DNA from 2 places in the Blautia sp. DFI.1.216 genome. Region 1 is predicted to be linked to the other one. Evidence: riboswitches for the same ligand, from Rfam matches in the RefSeq annotation. Region 1 holds a riboswitch; the other holds the start of a gene.
The links. Region 1 has a riboswitch for thiamine pyrophosphate ahead of thiC (phosphomethylpyrimidine synthase ThiC). Riboswitches for the same ligand answer to the same signal wherever they lie in the genome.
Positions count from the first base shown of each region.

Region 1 (5,578 bases):
TGGTACCCGCTGAACAAACTGCGAAACTGACTCAAAGTAACGATTCTGATGCCCCTGCCATTGAATCATCTGATGCACAGAATGCCTGCGCTTCTCTTACCGCCCAGCCAGGGATCAGCCAGACAGCAGCTTCCGAGAATTCTGTAACTATTCAGTGGAACCCTGTTACCAATACTTCCAAATATGCTGTCAATATCAGCCCTTTAAGTTCCTCTTCTTATCGTTTTCTCGGCTATATTGGCAATACCCACAATAAAGCTAAGATCAATAAGCTAAAAGCAGGAACTGCTTACGTTATTAAAATCACAGCACTGAATTCATCCGGCATTGCGATTTCTTCCCGTACTGTGGGATGTACCACGCTTTATTCAAAGGTAAAGATTAAATCTTCCTATGCATCAACCGGCAGATATACCTTCAATATGCAGACTGTAAACCCTTCAAACTCCATTACAGGTTATAAGGTTGTATACCAGAGTTCTGCAGCCCACAAACTTATAACTAAATATTTTAATACCAGATATTCCTTTACCATTCCAATATCCGGCAATACATTTTATCAGGTGAAGATTTACCCTTACCTGGTTCTGGGAAATAAACGGTATGTAAGTTCAACCTCTACGGACAGATATATTTCCAATGTCATCACTCTTCAGAAAGCAGGCAACACAAACAGCTCCATGAGCGTAAAATGGAACAGAACTGCCGGTGCAGACAATTACAGTATTTACATAAAATATCCGGGAAGCAGTTCTTTCAAAAAAGTAAAAACAACAACTTCCAATTTCTTTACACTCACCGGAATGAAAAAGAATACCAAGTACGGCATTAAGGTAATTGCCAATAAAAAAGTGAAAAACAAAGTATGGCATTCTGATTCCAAAGCCTATAATATGTCCTTAGTCTGACCATAGTTATCCATAGCAATTGCATAAATCCGGCTACGTTATCAATGACGTAGCCAAAATTTTATATTGACTTTCCCATATCTGAGTGATACACTGATTGTAATTGAGACAAGGGGTGCTTGTGTAAACAGGCTGAGAGTAAGCTGTATCGCTTTAACCCATTACCTGATTTGGATAATGCCAACGTAGGGAAAGTTATAGTTCTTCCACACTGCAATATGCTTGTTGGCATATTGCAGTTTTCCTTTTACTCTGAACGGACATATCATATTATCTCCCCCCTGTTTTAATTGCGGACAAATAGTCAGGCAAATGATTTCACACGCCTGAAAGGCAATAAAATATTGCCACGACAGACCGGGGGCACCACTCTCTGTCACACCAATAGTTTACTTAAAAACTTACGAATATGCGCAGGTGCAAGTCCCTGCTGTATGCAGGAGGCGCAGTTCATTTAATATTGCTGTTTATCTATTACTATGTGCAGCAATTAAGAGCCCACAGTGCAGGGCAAGGAGGAAAAAATGACACAGTATACAACGCAGATGGACGCGGCACGTCAGGGAATCATCACACCACAGATGGAAATCGTAGCAGAAAAAGAACACTTTGACGTGGAAGAATTAAGAGAACTGATTGCAAAAGGACAGGTAATTATTCCCTGCAACAAAAATCACAAGAGCATCAGTCCGAGCGGTGTCGGTGCAAAGCTGACCACCAAGATCAATGTAAATTTAGGTGTTTCCAGAGACTGGAAAGACGTTGATATGGAATATGAAAAGGTACATTCAGCAGTAGAAATGGGTGCAGAAGCCATCATGGATCTCAGCTCCTACGGAGATACCAGAAGCTTCCGCCGCAAACTTACATCCGAATGTCCGGCAATGATCGGTACTGTTCCGATCTACGACGCAGTAGTATATTATCACAAAGCACTTGGCAAGATTACTTCTGAAGAGTGGATTGATATCGTACGTATGCATGCAGAAGACGGCGTGGATTTTATGACTATCCACTGCGGTATGAATCGTGCAACCGCAGCACGTTTCAAACAGAATAAACGTCTCATGAACATTGTTTCCAGAGGTGGTTCTATTATGTTCGCATGGATGGAAATGACAGGAAAAGAGAACCCGTTCTATGAACATTTTGATGAAATTCTTGATATCTGCAGAGAGTATGATATCACTTTAAGTCTGGGAGATGCATGTCGTCCCGGATGTATTGCAGATGCAACTGATACTGCACAGATTGAAGAGCTGATCACTCTCGGTGAGCTTACCAAACGTGCATGGGAAAAGGATGTTCAGGTTATGATCGAGGGACCCGGCCACATGCCGCTGAACCAGATTGCAGCTAATATGGAAATCCAGAAAACTCTTTGCCATGGCGCTCCTTTCTATGTACTTGGACCGCTTGTAACAGATGTTGCTCCCGGATATGACCACATTACTTCCGCAATCGGCGGTGCGATTGCTGCTTATTCAGGTGCTGCTTTCCTCTGCTATGTAACACCTGCAGAACATCTTCGTCTGCCAAATGCAGCTGATGTAAAAGAGGGAATTATCGCTGCCAAAATTGCTGCTCATGCTGCTGATATTGCCAAAGGAGTTCCCGGTGCCGCAGAATGGGATTATAAGATGAGCGAAGCGAGAAAACGTCTTGACTGGGAAGAAATGTTCAAACTCAGCATGGATCCTGAGAAAGCAAGACGCTACCGCGCAGAGGCCAAACCTGAGAAAGAAGACACCTGCAGTATGTGCGGAAACTTCTGTGCCGTAAAGAATACAAACCGTATTCTGGATGGTGAAATTGTTACTATTTTTGATGAATGATGCTTTTATAAAAGCCGTATTTCAACATGTTTGATTGTTGAAATACGGCTTTTTATTTACTATATCTTCATCATATCTGACATAATACATCCACCGGCTGAACCATGTTCCATAATCTCATTTAACTGTCCTGTTCCCGGATGTATCCCTCCTATGGCATATACAGGAATCTTTACTGCTTTACAGACATTCTCCAGAAATTCCAGTCCTCTGGGTGGAAGTCCTTTTTTACAGTCAGTTGTATAAATATGTCCTGCCGTAAGATAATCAGCTCCCAGACTTTCTGCTTTCAATGCATCTTCTACGGAGTGGACCGAACTTCCGATCTGCCGGAAACCTCCAAGCTTTCCCTCATATTTTTCCAACAGAAATATTGGCAGATGAATGTATGGATGATGCAGTTTTTCTGCTACGTTTACATAGGTATGTAATATGCAGGGAACCTGATATCTCTTACAGATTTCCAGTATCTGCTCTGCCAGACGAGAATATTCTTCCTCCGGCAGATCCTTTTCCCTCAGAATAACCGCCTTCGGATGAAGGCTGCATACACGCTCGATCTGTTCTGCAAAGGGACGTTGACACAGGGAGCGGTTGGTCACTGCAATTACATTTTCATAAGGATTTTTCTGCATTTTAGAGGTACACATAATCATTCATAACCGGCTGAAGATCATGATCCAAAAGTGCCTTATAGACTTCATCTACAGACCTTCCGTCTGAAATCTCAAACTGGTCATCTCCTTTATCTTCGATATCCTCCACATGACTTCCGATTCCTGTGCTGACTCCTGCTGAAATCTTTGTCGCAGCAATTCCAACCAGGTTATCGCGTACACGCTCACACTCTCTGGTAGATACCGTAATGCTTGCAAATGGCATGAACAGACGATAGGCGCAGACCACCTGAAGCAGCTGTGGTTCATGTACATCCATAGGATTAATACGGTCATTGTTGATGATCGGCCGAAGTCTCGGACATGAAAATGCAATCTCTGCATGAGGATATTTTCTCTGCAAAAGATATGCATGATATCCGGTGGCAAAAGCATCCTTACGGAAATCATCCAGTCCCAGAAGTGCAGCAAATCCTACTCCTCGCATACCACCCTTTAAAGCACGTTCCTGTGCGTTCAGACGATAAGGAAATATACGCTTGTGCCCTGCAAGATGCAGAGTTTCATACTTATCTGAATTATAAGTCTCCTGGAATACCGTTACATAATCAGCTCCGCATTCATGGAGATGTGCATACTCATCTGAATTCATAGGATAAACTTCAAGTCCGATTACTTTGAAATATTTCCGGGCAATCTTACATGCTTCTCCGATATATTTTACATCAGATTTTGCTCTGCTCTCTCCTGTGAGAATCAGAATTTCCTGCAGTCCTGTCTTTGCGATAGCAGCCATTTCCTTATCAATCTCTTCTGCATTCAGCTTTGCTCTGCGGATCTTATTATGGCAGTTAAATCCGCAGTAAATACAGTAATTCTCACAGTAATTTGCAATATAAACAGGGGTAAACATATACACACTGTTCCCAAAATGTTTCCTGGTTTCTTTCTGCGCAGCCTGTGCGATTTCCTCCAGAAGAGGCAATGCAGCCGGAGACAGCAGTGCCTGAAAATCCTCTGGTGTACGGTTATCATGAGCAAGTGCCCTGCGTACATCTGCCTCTGTATATTTATCATAATCGTAAGCATTCATGGCAGAAATAACCTGATCCATCACGTCTGATTCTTCCAGTACTTCCATTCCCGGAAGATATTTCATATGATCGATCCTGTTCTTTTTCATATCTTCCAGAATCACTTCATTGACAATACTTTCGTTGAAGTGTTCCCCATGTTCCATATTTTTTTCTGTTGTTTCCATTGATGTTTTCTCCTCTTTATTACCATTTGGCAACTTTCGTTTTCCTATAAATTAATACCTACTCCGCAGTTATAGCAATCCTCTAAAATAATGCATCTTAGAATGATTTTTTATTTATTACTCATGAAGAAAACCAGTCAGTGGAGAGGATGCGCTTGCACCTTTTTCCAGGGTTCTTCCCAGTCCGGCAAGGTATGCACTTCGTCCTGCTTCAATAGCTTTTTTAAATGCTTCAGCCATTATCTGCACATCACCTGCTGTAGCAATCGCAGTATTTGCCATAACTGCAGATGCCCCCATCTCCATGGCTTCACACGCCTGAGAAGGACGTCCGATTCCTGCATCTACAATGATCGGGAGCTCAATTTCGTCAATCAAAATCTGGATAAATTCCTTAGTGCACAGACCTTTATTAGAGCCGATCGGAGAACCCAGCGGCATGATGCAGGCAGCTCCGGCATTTACCAGATCTCTGGCTGCATTCAGATCCGGGTACATATAAGGCATTACTACAAATCCTTCTTTTGCAAGAATTTCTGTAGCTTTAACAGTTTCATAGTTATCCGGAAGCAGATATTTTGAATCATGGATCACTTCGATCTTTACGAAATCACCGCATCCGATTTCTCTGGAAAGTCTGGCAATACGAACTGCTTCTTCTGCATTTCTGGCACCTGAAGTATTGGGAAGAAGAGTAACATTTTTCGGAATATAGTCCAGAATATTTGCCAGTCCACCTTCATTGGCACGACGCAGAGCCAAAGTGATGATCTGCGCATCTGCCTTTTCAATACATGCTTTCACCAGATCCAGAGAAAATTTTCCGGATCCCAGAATAAAACGGGAAGTAAATTCATGACCTCCCAAAATCAGTTTGTCTTCATTATTTGTACTCATAATTTAAGTCCTTCTTTCGTATATTATAATGTGATATCAGGATATTCCTGTTTATCTTCC
Region 1 is NZ_JAJDML010000007.1:21,204-26,781, reverse strand. Features, by position in the region: gene LJE11_RS04260 (fibronectin type III domain-containing protein) at 1-908, shown strand, start outside; TPP riboswitch at 1,010-1,118, shown strand; gene thiC (phosphomethylpyrimidine synthase ThiC) at 1,433-2,743, shown strand; gene LJE11_RS04250 (thiamine phosphate synthase) at 2,803-3,378, opposite strand; gene thiH (2-iminoacetate synthase ThiH) at 3,380-4,621, opposite strand; gene LJE11_RS04240 (thiazole synthase) at 4,739-5,518, opposite strand; gene thiS (sulfur carrier protein ThiS) at 5,570-5,578, opposite strand, start outside.

Region 2 (10,017 bases), on a different contig from region 1:
TGCAGCAGGTGGAAATGTACCAGATCTGATCTGGGGACTTCCGGAATATGTTGGTGAATTCTACAACATGGGAATCGTAGCTGACCTTACAGACAAATTCAACGAATGGGAAGACAAAGATGCTCTTTCAGATTCTGTTGTAAATGCAATGACAATTGATAACAAAGTTATTGGTATCCCATATGAAATGACAGTTCGAGCATATCTGGTACATGATGACGATCTGAAAACTGCAGGTATCGAAACTCCTGCAACATGGGAAGATTTACTTGCTCAGTCAGATTACTATGATAATAATGGTAAATATCTGACAGAGGTTGCATGCACAGGAGTTCGTGCTTCTCAGGAACTTCTGGTTTATCTTGCACAGTACGGTCTGGAAATCGCATCTGCACAGGATGATGGAAAATACAAAAACACATGGAATGAAAATAAAGATGAACTTGAAAAAGCAACAAAAGTATTCCAGTTCTATCAGGATTTGATTGACAACAAGATTATCGATTCCAGTGCTAAAAACTGGGGATGGGAAGAAACAGATGAAAACTTCGCAACAGGAATCACATCAACATATGTAACTGGTAACTGGCTTGCAGAGAGAGAATCTTCTAACTCGGATACTATGGGTGATGTATCTGTAGCTCCGATTCCATACCCAGCTGATGGACAGCCTGCTACATACATGGAGTGTAAACCAATGTTTATTATGGAAGGCAGCGAGAACAAGGACGAAGCATTTGATCTTGCAACAGCATTCTGCAGCAAAGAATGGCAGGAAGCAGCATTTGCTGACAGATCCCCACGTTCTGATGTATCTACAGATTCCAAATGGAGTAAAGACTTCTCAGCACTGGCTGACACAGGTGTAACATTCCCTCCTGTAACATTAAGCGGAATCAATCAGGCAATGGTAGATTCTATCGCTAAGGTCCTTCAGGAAGGTAAAACTGCAGAAGAAGCAGCTTCCTGGCTGAGTGACGCAGTAAATGCATCTTTACAGGAAAATGGTGAACTGAGCGAATAAACGTTTTAAAAGAAATGCTGGGATGTGAAAGCATTCCAGCTTTTCTTATCTGAAAATGTTTAGATAGGAGGCTATATATGTCAAAATTACTGAAAAAAACGGACGGAAAACTGACAAGAGATCAGCAGGCAAGAAGATATGCTTTGGTTATGTTACTGCCGGCTCTTATTTTCCTTGCCTGCCTGATTGCATATCCTCTGGGAAAGGTTCTTCATGATGCTTTTTCACACGTACATCTGATCAATAAGAGTATGACAGGTTTTGCCGGTCTGGATAACTTTAAGAAAGTAGTATCAGATGAACACTTTGCACAGGCAATAAGAAACACAATTTTCTGGACAGTATTTTCTGTAGCTGGTGAATATATTATGGGTATGCTTACTGCAGTTTTATTGAATCAGAAATTTAAAGGAAGAGCAATCTTCCGTACTTTAGTATTTATCCCATGGCTGGTTCCAATTATTGTTGCAGGTATGACATGGGACTGGATGTTAAATCCAGACTTTGGTATTATCAATTACCTGCTTCTGAAAGTGGGACTTATTTCTGAAAAGATTAATTTTCTTGGTGATTCCAGATATGCAATGGCAACTGTAATTTTTGTAAATATCTGGAGATCTTTCCCGTATTATACAATTTCATTCCTGTCTGCAATGCAGTCTATTCCAGCAGATTTGAATGAAGCGGCAGCAGTAGATGGTGCTGGAATGTTTACAAGATTTTTCAAAATTACTTTACCACAGTTGAAATCTGTATCGCTTGTAATTGTATTTATTCATATTATCTGGACTGCAATTAACTTCGACTTTATCTGGGTTATGACAGAGGGAGGACCGAACTATGCAACAGAGACACTTCCAATCATGATCTACAGGTATTCAATGAAGACCTTTGATGTTGGCGCTGCGTCTGCATTGTCAACGATGATGTTTACTGCGATGTTTATTATGTTCCTTTTCTATTACAGAAAGAGAATGAAAATCAGTGATGATTTAAGCTAAAAGGAGGAAAAGGAAATATGTTGAATAAAAAAAATCAAACGATTGTAAAAACCGTTTCATATATTCTTCTTATTATAATTGCCATATATTGTGTATTCCCATTTATCTGGATGGTGATTTCAGCATTTAAGCCAAAAGACGAGATTCGTACGGCGATTCCTTCTTTTGTGATTCATGCACCTACGTTGGAGAATTTTAAGAAGGTACTGTTCCAGGCAGGGTTTATAAATTATATTAAGAACAGTTTTATCGTATCTGTAATTGCCTGTGGACTTTCTATGGTAATTGCTGTAATGGCAGGATATGCATTAAGTCGTTACTATAAACAGAAACTTGTAAAGGTTTCCAACTTTGCAATGATGTTGTCTCAGATGATCCCTGGTGTTCTTCTGTTGGTTCCGTTATATATGATCATGCAGAAATTCCATATTCTGGAAACTTACCTTTGTCTGATTCTGGCATATACAACTTTCGTTATACCGCTGTGTACGTTTATGATGAGCAGTTTCTTCGATACTGTACCGATGGCACTGGAAGAGGCGGCTGAGATTGACGGATGTGGAAAAGCACAGACGATTTTCAAGATTATTTTACCATTATCTGTTCCAAGTCTGATTTCTACCGGATTATATGCATTTATTAATGCATGGAACGAGTTTATGTTTGGTTACATCTTTATCTCTACAGATAAATACAGAACACTGACACCGGCGATCATGTTATTCAAAGGTGCAAATACTATTGACTGGGGTGGTCTGATGGCCGGATCTGTTATCGCGGTAATTCCGGTAACTATCATTTTCCTGTTCCTGCAGAAATATTTCCTTGCAGGCTTAATGAGTGGTTCTGTCAAAGGTTGATGCAAATTGAGAATAAGTTTAGAGAAGAAAGTATTGGTGAGACATCATGAAGAGAATTGAAATTAAAGAAAATAATTTAAACATGGTCTATGAGATCACAGATGAGAATGAGATTAAGTTATTACATTTTTCAAACTTACCGTTTGATGAAAATGATATTAATTCCTGTGAAGGAACAGCTTCTTTCAGACCGGTAGAAGTGTTGCTTTCAGGTTTAAACCGTCCGGGTGAACGCCATGGAACAAAGTATACTTATACTGCTCCTGGCTATCGCCTGAAATATAAAGATATGAAAGATTATCGAAACGAGACAGGAAGAAAACTTGAGATCCTTATGGAAGATAAACCTACAGGACTGGAAGTATGCAGTAATATTCAGTTCTATGATGGAATCTCTGTGATCAGAAGCTGGACAGAGTTAAAAAATAATGGAGAAGAAGATCTGGGAGTTGAGTATGTATCTTCTTTTGCATTGCTTGGTATTGACAAAGAAGGTCTTTTAAGTACTGATGAAAAACTGGAAGTTCTGATTGCACGCAATGCATGGCAGAAGGAATTAATCTGGAACCGTTTCAGTATGGATCAGCTAGGTATGTCTATTTCACAGCCGGATAAAGTAAGACGTTCTTCTCAGACAATCAGTGTTGGAAATACCGGAAACTGGTCTACTAAGAATTATCTTCCTATGGGATGCCTGAAGAATAAAGAAACAGATTCTATCCTGTTCTGGCAGATTGAGCAGAATGGTTCCTGGTACTGGGAAATCAGTGATCAGGATGGACATATGTATTTGCAGTTATCCGGCCCCACAGAACATCAGTCTCACTGGTGGAAGAATTTGAAACCGGGTGATACTTTTGCAAGTGTTCCGGTAAGTGTCGGTTCTGCATGTGGAGATGTGGAAGAGGCAGCAGGAGAACTTACAAAATATCGTCGTGCTATCAGAAGAAAGAATAAAGATAATGAAAAACTTCCGGTAATCTTTAACGACTATATGAATTGTCTGTGGGGAGACCCTACGACAGAAAAAGAACTTCCGCTGATTGATAAAGCAAAAGAAGCGGGTTGCGAATATTTCTGTGTTGACTGTGGATGGTATTCAGCAGGATTCTGGTGGGATGGTGTTGGAGAATGGCTGCCATCCAAAGAAAGATTTCCGGGCGGCTTAAAAGAAGTGATGGATTATATCCGTTCGAAAGGAATGGTCCCTGGAGTATGGCTGGAACTTGAAGTTATGGGAATCAAATGCCCGAAAGCAGATAAGGTTCCGGATGACTGGTACTTTATGAGACATGGAAAAAAGGTTTATGACAGAAGCCGATATCAGCTTGATTTCCGTAATCCAGAAGTTATTGCTCATGCAACAGAAGTTATCGATCGTCTTGTAAATGAATATGGCGTTGGATATATTAAGATGGATTACAACATTGAACCGGGAATTGGAACAGAACTGAACGCGGACAGTGCAGGTGATGGACTTCTTGGTCATAACCGTGCATACCTGAAATGGCTGGATGGGATTTTTGTAAAATATCCGGATCTGGTTATTGAGAATTGTTCAAGCGGTGGTCTGAGAATGGATTATGCAATGCTTTCACGTTACAGCATTCAGTCTACCAGTGACCAGGAAGACTATATAAGATATGCTACAATCGCAGCAAATTCTCCAATGGCATTAACGCCCGAGCAGGCTGCTATTTGGTCTTATCCTCTGACTGAAGGCGATAAGGAAGAAGTAATTTTCAATATGGTTAATGCAATACTACTTCGAATCCATCAGAGCGGTCATCTGGTAAATCTGAGTCAGGAAAGATTTGATCTTGTAAAAGAGGCAATCTCATATTATAAAACAATCCGTGTAGATATCAAGAATGCAGTACCGTTCTGGCCATTAGGTCTTTCTAAATATCGCGATCCGTGGGTGAGCATGGGATTGAATGCAGGTAAGAAAGATTATGTGGCTGTATGGAGAAGAAACAGTCAGACTGCTTTTGCAACAATTCCTGTTGAGCACAGAAAAGGTCAGGATTTGAAAGTGGTATGTGGTTATCCGAAAGCAGAACCATGTAATTATAAGTGGAATAAAGAGGCTGGAGAGTTAACCGTAGAATTTCCAAATCCGGTTAGTGCTAGACTGTTTTGTCTGGAGGAGGTATAGAAAATATCAGAGGATTTGTATGAAAAATAAATATAAAATGTTCATAAAGTGATGGCATTAAGAATAGAAGCAGGAGTGATTTATTGACGGATGCAATAAATCCCCTGCTTTTTCGTTGCAGAGAAGGAGAATAAATGTTAAAGTAAATAATACGGCATAAAGAAACGGCATAATAAAAGTTATTCCTACAAGTGTGTTATTATTTATCAGGGATAGAAATTGTGTCAAATATGTAAAGAGAGGAAGGAGTTTATTTGGGAAAAAGTAACCAAAGTACGCAGGAAATAAATTCGCAGGCACAGAATCCGTTGGGTACAGCACCCGTGGGTGGACTGATCGCTAAGTTTGCGATTCCTGCGATCATCAGTATGCTGGTCAGTGCGATGTATAATATCGTGGACCAGATTTTTATTGGCCAGGGTGTGGGGATGCTGGGAAATGCAGCTACAAATTTGGCGTTTCCTGTTACAACGGTCGCAACTGCGCTGGCATTGCTTTTGGGAATTGGCGGTGCATCAAATTATAATCTGGAAATGGGGGCAGGACAGGAGAAGAAAGCCAGCGGGATTGCAGGTACTGCGTTGTCGTCACTGGCAATCAGTGGTCTGATACTTGCTGTGATTGTACTGATGTTCCTGAAACCACTTCTGACATTGTTCGGGGCAACTGCAGATGTTATGCCTTATGCTGTTGATTATACAGGTATTACTGCATTTGGACTTCCATTTTATATTTTGTCTGTCGGCGGGAATCATGTGGTCAGAGCAGACAGAAGTCCGACTTATTCTATGGTCTGCATTATGATAGGTGCGATTATTAATACTATTCTGGATCCGCTGTTTATTTTTGGATTTGGATGGGGGATTAAAGGTGCTGCATGGGCAACAGTGATCGGACAGGTTGCTTCTGGAGTTCTGGTAATTGTGTATTTTTGTAAGTTCCGAAAAATGTATCTGTCCGGTGAGATGCTGAAACCGAAACTGTCATATCTGGGGGCAATTATTTCTCTGGGACTTGCTTCCTGTATTAATCAGATTGCAATGGCAATCGTGCAGATCGTATTGAATAATATTCTACGTTATTACGGAGCAAATTCTGTATATGGAAGTGATATTCCAATTGCCTGTGTTGGGGTTATTTCCAAAGTTAATCAGGTATTTATGGCAATCTGTATCGGAATTTCTCAGGGCAGTCAGCCAATCTGGGGATTTAATTACGGAGCAAAGAAATATGACAGAGTACGACAGGCATACCGTTATTCTGTAACTGCCTGTACAGTAATTGCAACGATATTCTTTTTCTGTTTCCAGATATTTCCACACCAGATCGTGGGTATCTTCGGAACAGGAAGTGATCTGTATTTTCAGTTTGCAGAACGTTATCTGAAAATATTTATGTTTATGACCTTTGTAAACGGTATCCAGCCAGTATCTTCCGGTTTCTTTACCTCTATCGGTATGGCGAAGCTGGGTATTGTAATGTCTCTGACACGACAGGTGATTTTTCTTCTGCCATTGATCATTATCTTTCCGTTGTTTATGGGAATTGATGGAGTGATGTATGCAGGACCAATCGCAGATGCGGCGGTATTTGTGTTGGCAATTGTGTTTGCGAGACGAGAACTGGGAAAGATGCGCAGTGCGGAAATAGTATAAAAAGTTCCCGCAGATGATATGGAAGAAATTTATCCATATTGTCTGACGGGAACTTTTTTATGAAAAAAATTATTGATAAACTACAGATTATAAAAGATTGTAAAACTGATCGAACAGCTCTGTCTGGAAGCTTCCGGGTCCGGAGCTGTTTTTCTCTGCTCTTTCTCCTGCTGTGCCAAATTCTCTGGCTGCTGAGAGGGCTGCTGTAAATGGGTCTGTAACTGCCAGATAGGTGGCACAGATCATTCCAAGCATACATCCGGTTCCTGTGATCTGTGACATGGCAGGAGTACCGTTTGTAATAAATTCACACTTATTGGCAGAGACGATCATATCTTCCTTGCCTGTGATAAGAAGTGTGGTATTCCACCGGGAAGCCTTTTCCTGGAAAAGTTCTTTCAGATGGGAACGATTGGCGTCTGTAAGTACATCCTGTACGCCTGCGTCAATTCCGATTGCATGTGCGGTCTGTCCGGACATGGCAAGAAGTTCAGACATATTTCCTTTAAGGAGTTCGGGCATGTGGATGTTCATAAGATTCTGCGCGAATTCGTAACGCAGATTGCTGCAGGCAGTTCCTACCAGATCAAGCATAACAGGGATATGGAGACTGGCAGCAGTTTTCAGAGATTCCGGCATGGATTTCATACGCGCATCGGTGATATTTCCAAGATTCAGTGCCAGTGCATGAGAACTTCTGGTGATCTCAGCTACTTCTGCCGGATGTTCTGCCATGATCGGGCGGCCTCCGGCCGCCAGAATAATATTAGCGCAGTCATGAATAGAAATCGGATTAGTGATGCAGTGAATCAGCGGTTGGGCTGCTCGGGTCAGTTGTCTGGGATTTGTCTGATTTACGGTCATATACTTTTGCTCCAAGGCTTTGCTGAAATTTGGCAAGCATTCCTGCGTGACTTAATGCTTTCAGGAAAAAATAGGCGATAGTACCGCCCATGCAGGTTGCTGCCAGAAACATTGGTGTGTAGAAAAATGCGTTCAGTCCGCTTCTGCCCATGAGAAATGCCATCACAGGATAGGAAACCAGAGAGCCGATAATACCGGTTCCGAAGATCTCACCGATTACTGCGCAGATAATCTTTCCATGAGAAGCGCGGTAGAAAACGCCTGATAAAAATGCGCCGAATACGGCACCTGTCAGTGCAAGTGGCGGGATACCCATAAACATCATTCGGATGATTCCGATGAGAGTGGCACAAAGAAGTGAATACCACGGTCCCAGAAGTACGGAGCAGACGATGTTTATCAGGTGTGCAGTAGGGCACATACCCTCGATTCTCAGAATGGGTGAGATGACAACGCCGATGGCAACCATCATGGCGAGCATGACCATTCTGAGTGTTTTTGATCTGTCTGTGTTCATAATGAACCTCCTTGAAATGAAAAAGTTGATTAGTTGTGCAGGAAATAAATAAAATCCTACAAAAAAATCTGCCGAATAACACACTGGCAGATTTTAATATACAAATACAGTCCCTACGCTGGCATTATCCATATCAGGTGCGGTCGAAGATCAATCTTCCTCTCAGCCTGTCACACAGGCTCCCGTTGTTATCATCTATATGCAGATTTTCTTGTGTTAGAGTAACACAAGCATCTGGAAAAGTCAATGGGATGTAAATGCAGGTTTTTGTCGATTCTGCAAGCAGATGTGATGGGTGAGTGTACACTGAACAGATAAAAGATAGATATCATAGTTGATTTATATGGTGAATACGTTTTCACAAAACAGAAAATAAGAGAAGAAGATCTTGTATTTGTGATAAGTAAGGGCTCTTTTTTGGCGTTATAGAGATGGAAACTCATGAATGAATTGAAACTCAGAATCGTATAGTGCAAACGTTTTCAGATATTCATATTTTATTTATATGAAAACTATGTTTATAATACCTCATCAGCAAGAGAACAGAGCATAAATGATAAGTGAAATAAAAAAGTTCTCTTGAGAAGAAAAAGTTACAAGTCAAGTTTGTAAACACATTTCAGAGGAGGAAGAATATTATGAACAGAAAAATCATATTTGCAGCAGCAGCCCTTGCGGCAGTAGTTACTTTAGGGACAGTAGCAGGAAACACAGTTTATGCGGCAGACAGCGTAAGTATTACGAATGTTTCCTATGATCCGACCAGAGAGCTTTATGAACAGTATAATAAGATATTCCAGGAGCACTGGAAGGAGAAGACAGGACAGGATGTGGATATTACACAGTCTCATGGAGGTTCCGGTAAGCAGGCACTTGAGGTTGCCAATGGACTGGAAGCGGATGTAGTTACTCTGGCACTGGAATATGATGTGGATGCTATTCAGAATGCAGGACTGATCGATGACGGATGGATTGATGAATTTCCGGATGACAGTTCTCCATATACTTCAACAATTGTATTCCTTGTGAGAAAAGGAAATCCAAAGGGGATTAAGGACTGGGATGATCTGGTAAAAGATGGTGTAGGCGTGATTACTCCGAATCCAAAGACTTCCGGTGGTGCAAGATGGAATTATCTGGCAGCATGGGCGTATGCGAAGGATAAATTTAATGGAGATGAAGATCAGATTAAGGACTTCATTAAGAAGCTGTATCAGAATGTATTGGTTCTGGATTCCGGTGCAAGAGGAGCGACTACTTCTTTCGTAGAGAACGGACAGGGTGATGTACTGATCGCATGGGAAAATGAGGCTTATCTTTCTGTAAAGGATTATCCGGATGATTATGAGATCATAACTCCAAGTATCAGTATCCTGGCACAGCCGTCTGTAGCAGTGGTAGATACAGTTGTAGATGAAAAAGGAACCAGAGATGTGGCTACAGAGTATCTGAATTATCTGTATTCTGATGAAGCCCAGAGAATTGCGGGAGATAACTATTACAGACCATCTAATGAAGACATTCTGAAAGAGTATTCTGATGTATTTGATCTGGATATTAACCTTGTGACTATTGATGATTTTGGTGGCTGGAAAGAAGCGCAGGAAACATATTTCTCTGATGGCGGAGTGTTTGATCAGATTTATGAGGGATAAAACATATAATTTATATTGACAAAGTATGAAATAGAGAATATGATGAACAAAACCTATTATTAAATCTGGCATCTAAATTGTTGCTTTATAAAATTTATGGAAAAATAAAGGGAAGAGAAAATGTCAATCAAGGAAATCGCGAAACGGGCGCAGGTATCATCTGCGACCGTTTCCAGAGTGTTAAATAATCCGGATTATAAATGTTCTTCTCCTCAGGTAAGAGAACGTATACGTAAGGCAGCAATAGAGTTAAATTATGTGCCAAATGAAGCCGCCCGAAGAT
Region 2 is NZ_JAJDML010000056.1:11,842-21,858, forward strand. Features, by position in the region: gene LJE11_RS16100 (extracellular solute-binding protein) at 1-1,024, shown strand, start outside; gene LJE11_RS16105 (carbohydrate ABC transporter permease) at 1,102-2,025, shown strand; gene LJE11_RS16110 (carbohydrate ABC transporter permease) at 2,043-2,885, shown strand; gene LJE11_RS16115 (glycoside hydrolase family 36 protein) at 2,932-5,043, shown strand; gene LJE11_RS16120 (MATE family efflux transporter) at 5,298-6,698, shown strand; gene thiM (hydroxyethylthiazole kinase) at 6,786-7,562, opposite strand; gene thiW (energy coupling factor transporter S component ThiW) at 7,492-8,079, opposite strand; TPP riboswitch at 8,172-8,275, opposite strand; gene LJE11_RS16135 (sulfate ABC transporter substrate-binding protein) at 8,718-9,734, shown strand; gene LJE11_RS16140 (LacI family DNA-binding transcriptional regulator) at 9,855-10,017, shown strand, end outside.
Region 2: linked by a shared signal. The riboswitch ahead of thiW (energy coupling factor transporter S component ThiW) and the one ahead of thiC (phosphomethylpyrimidine synthase ThiC) in region 1 are both predicted to bind thiamine pyrophosphate.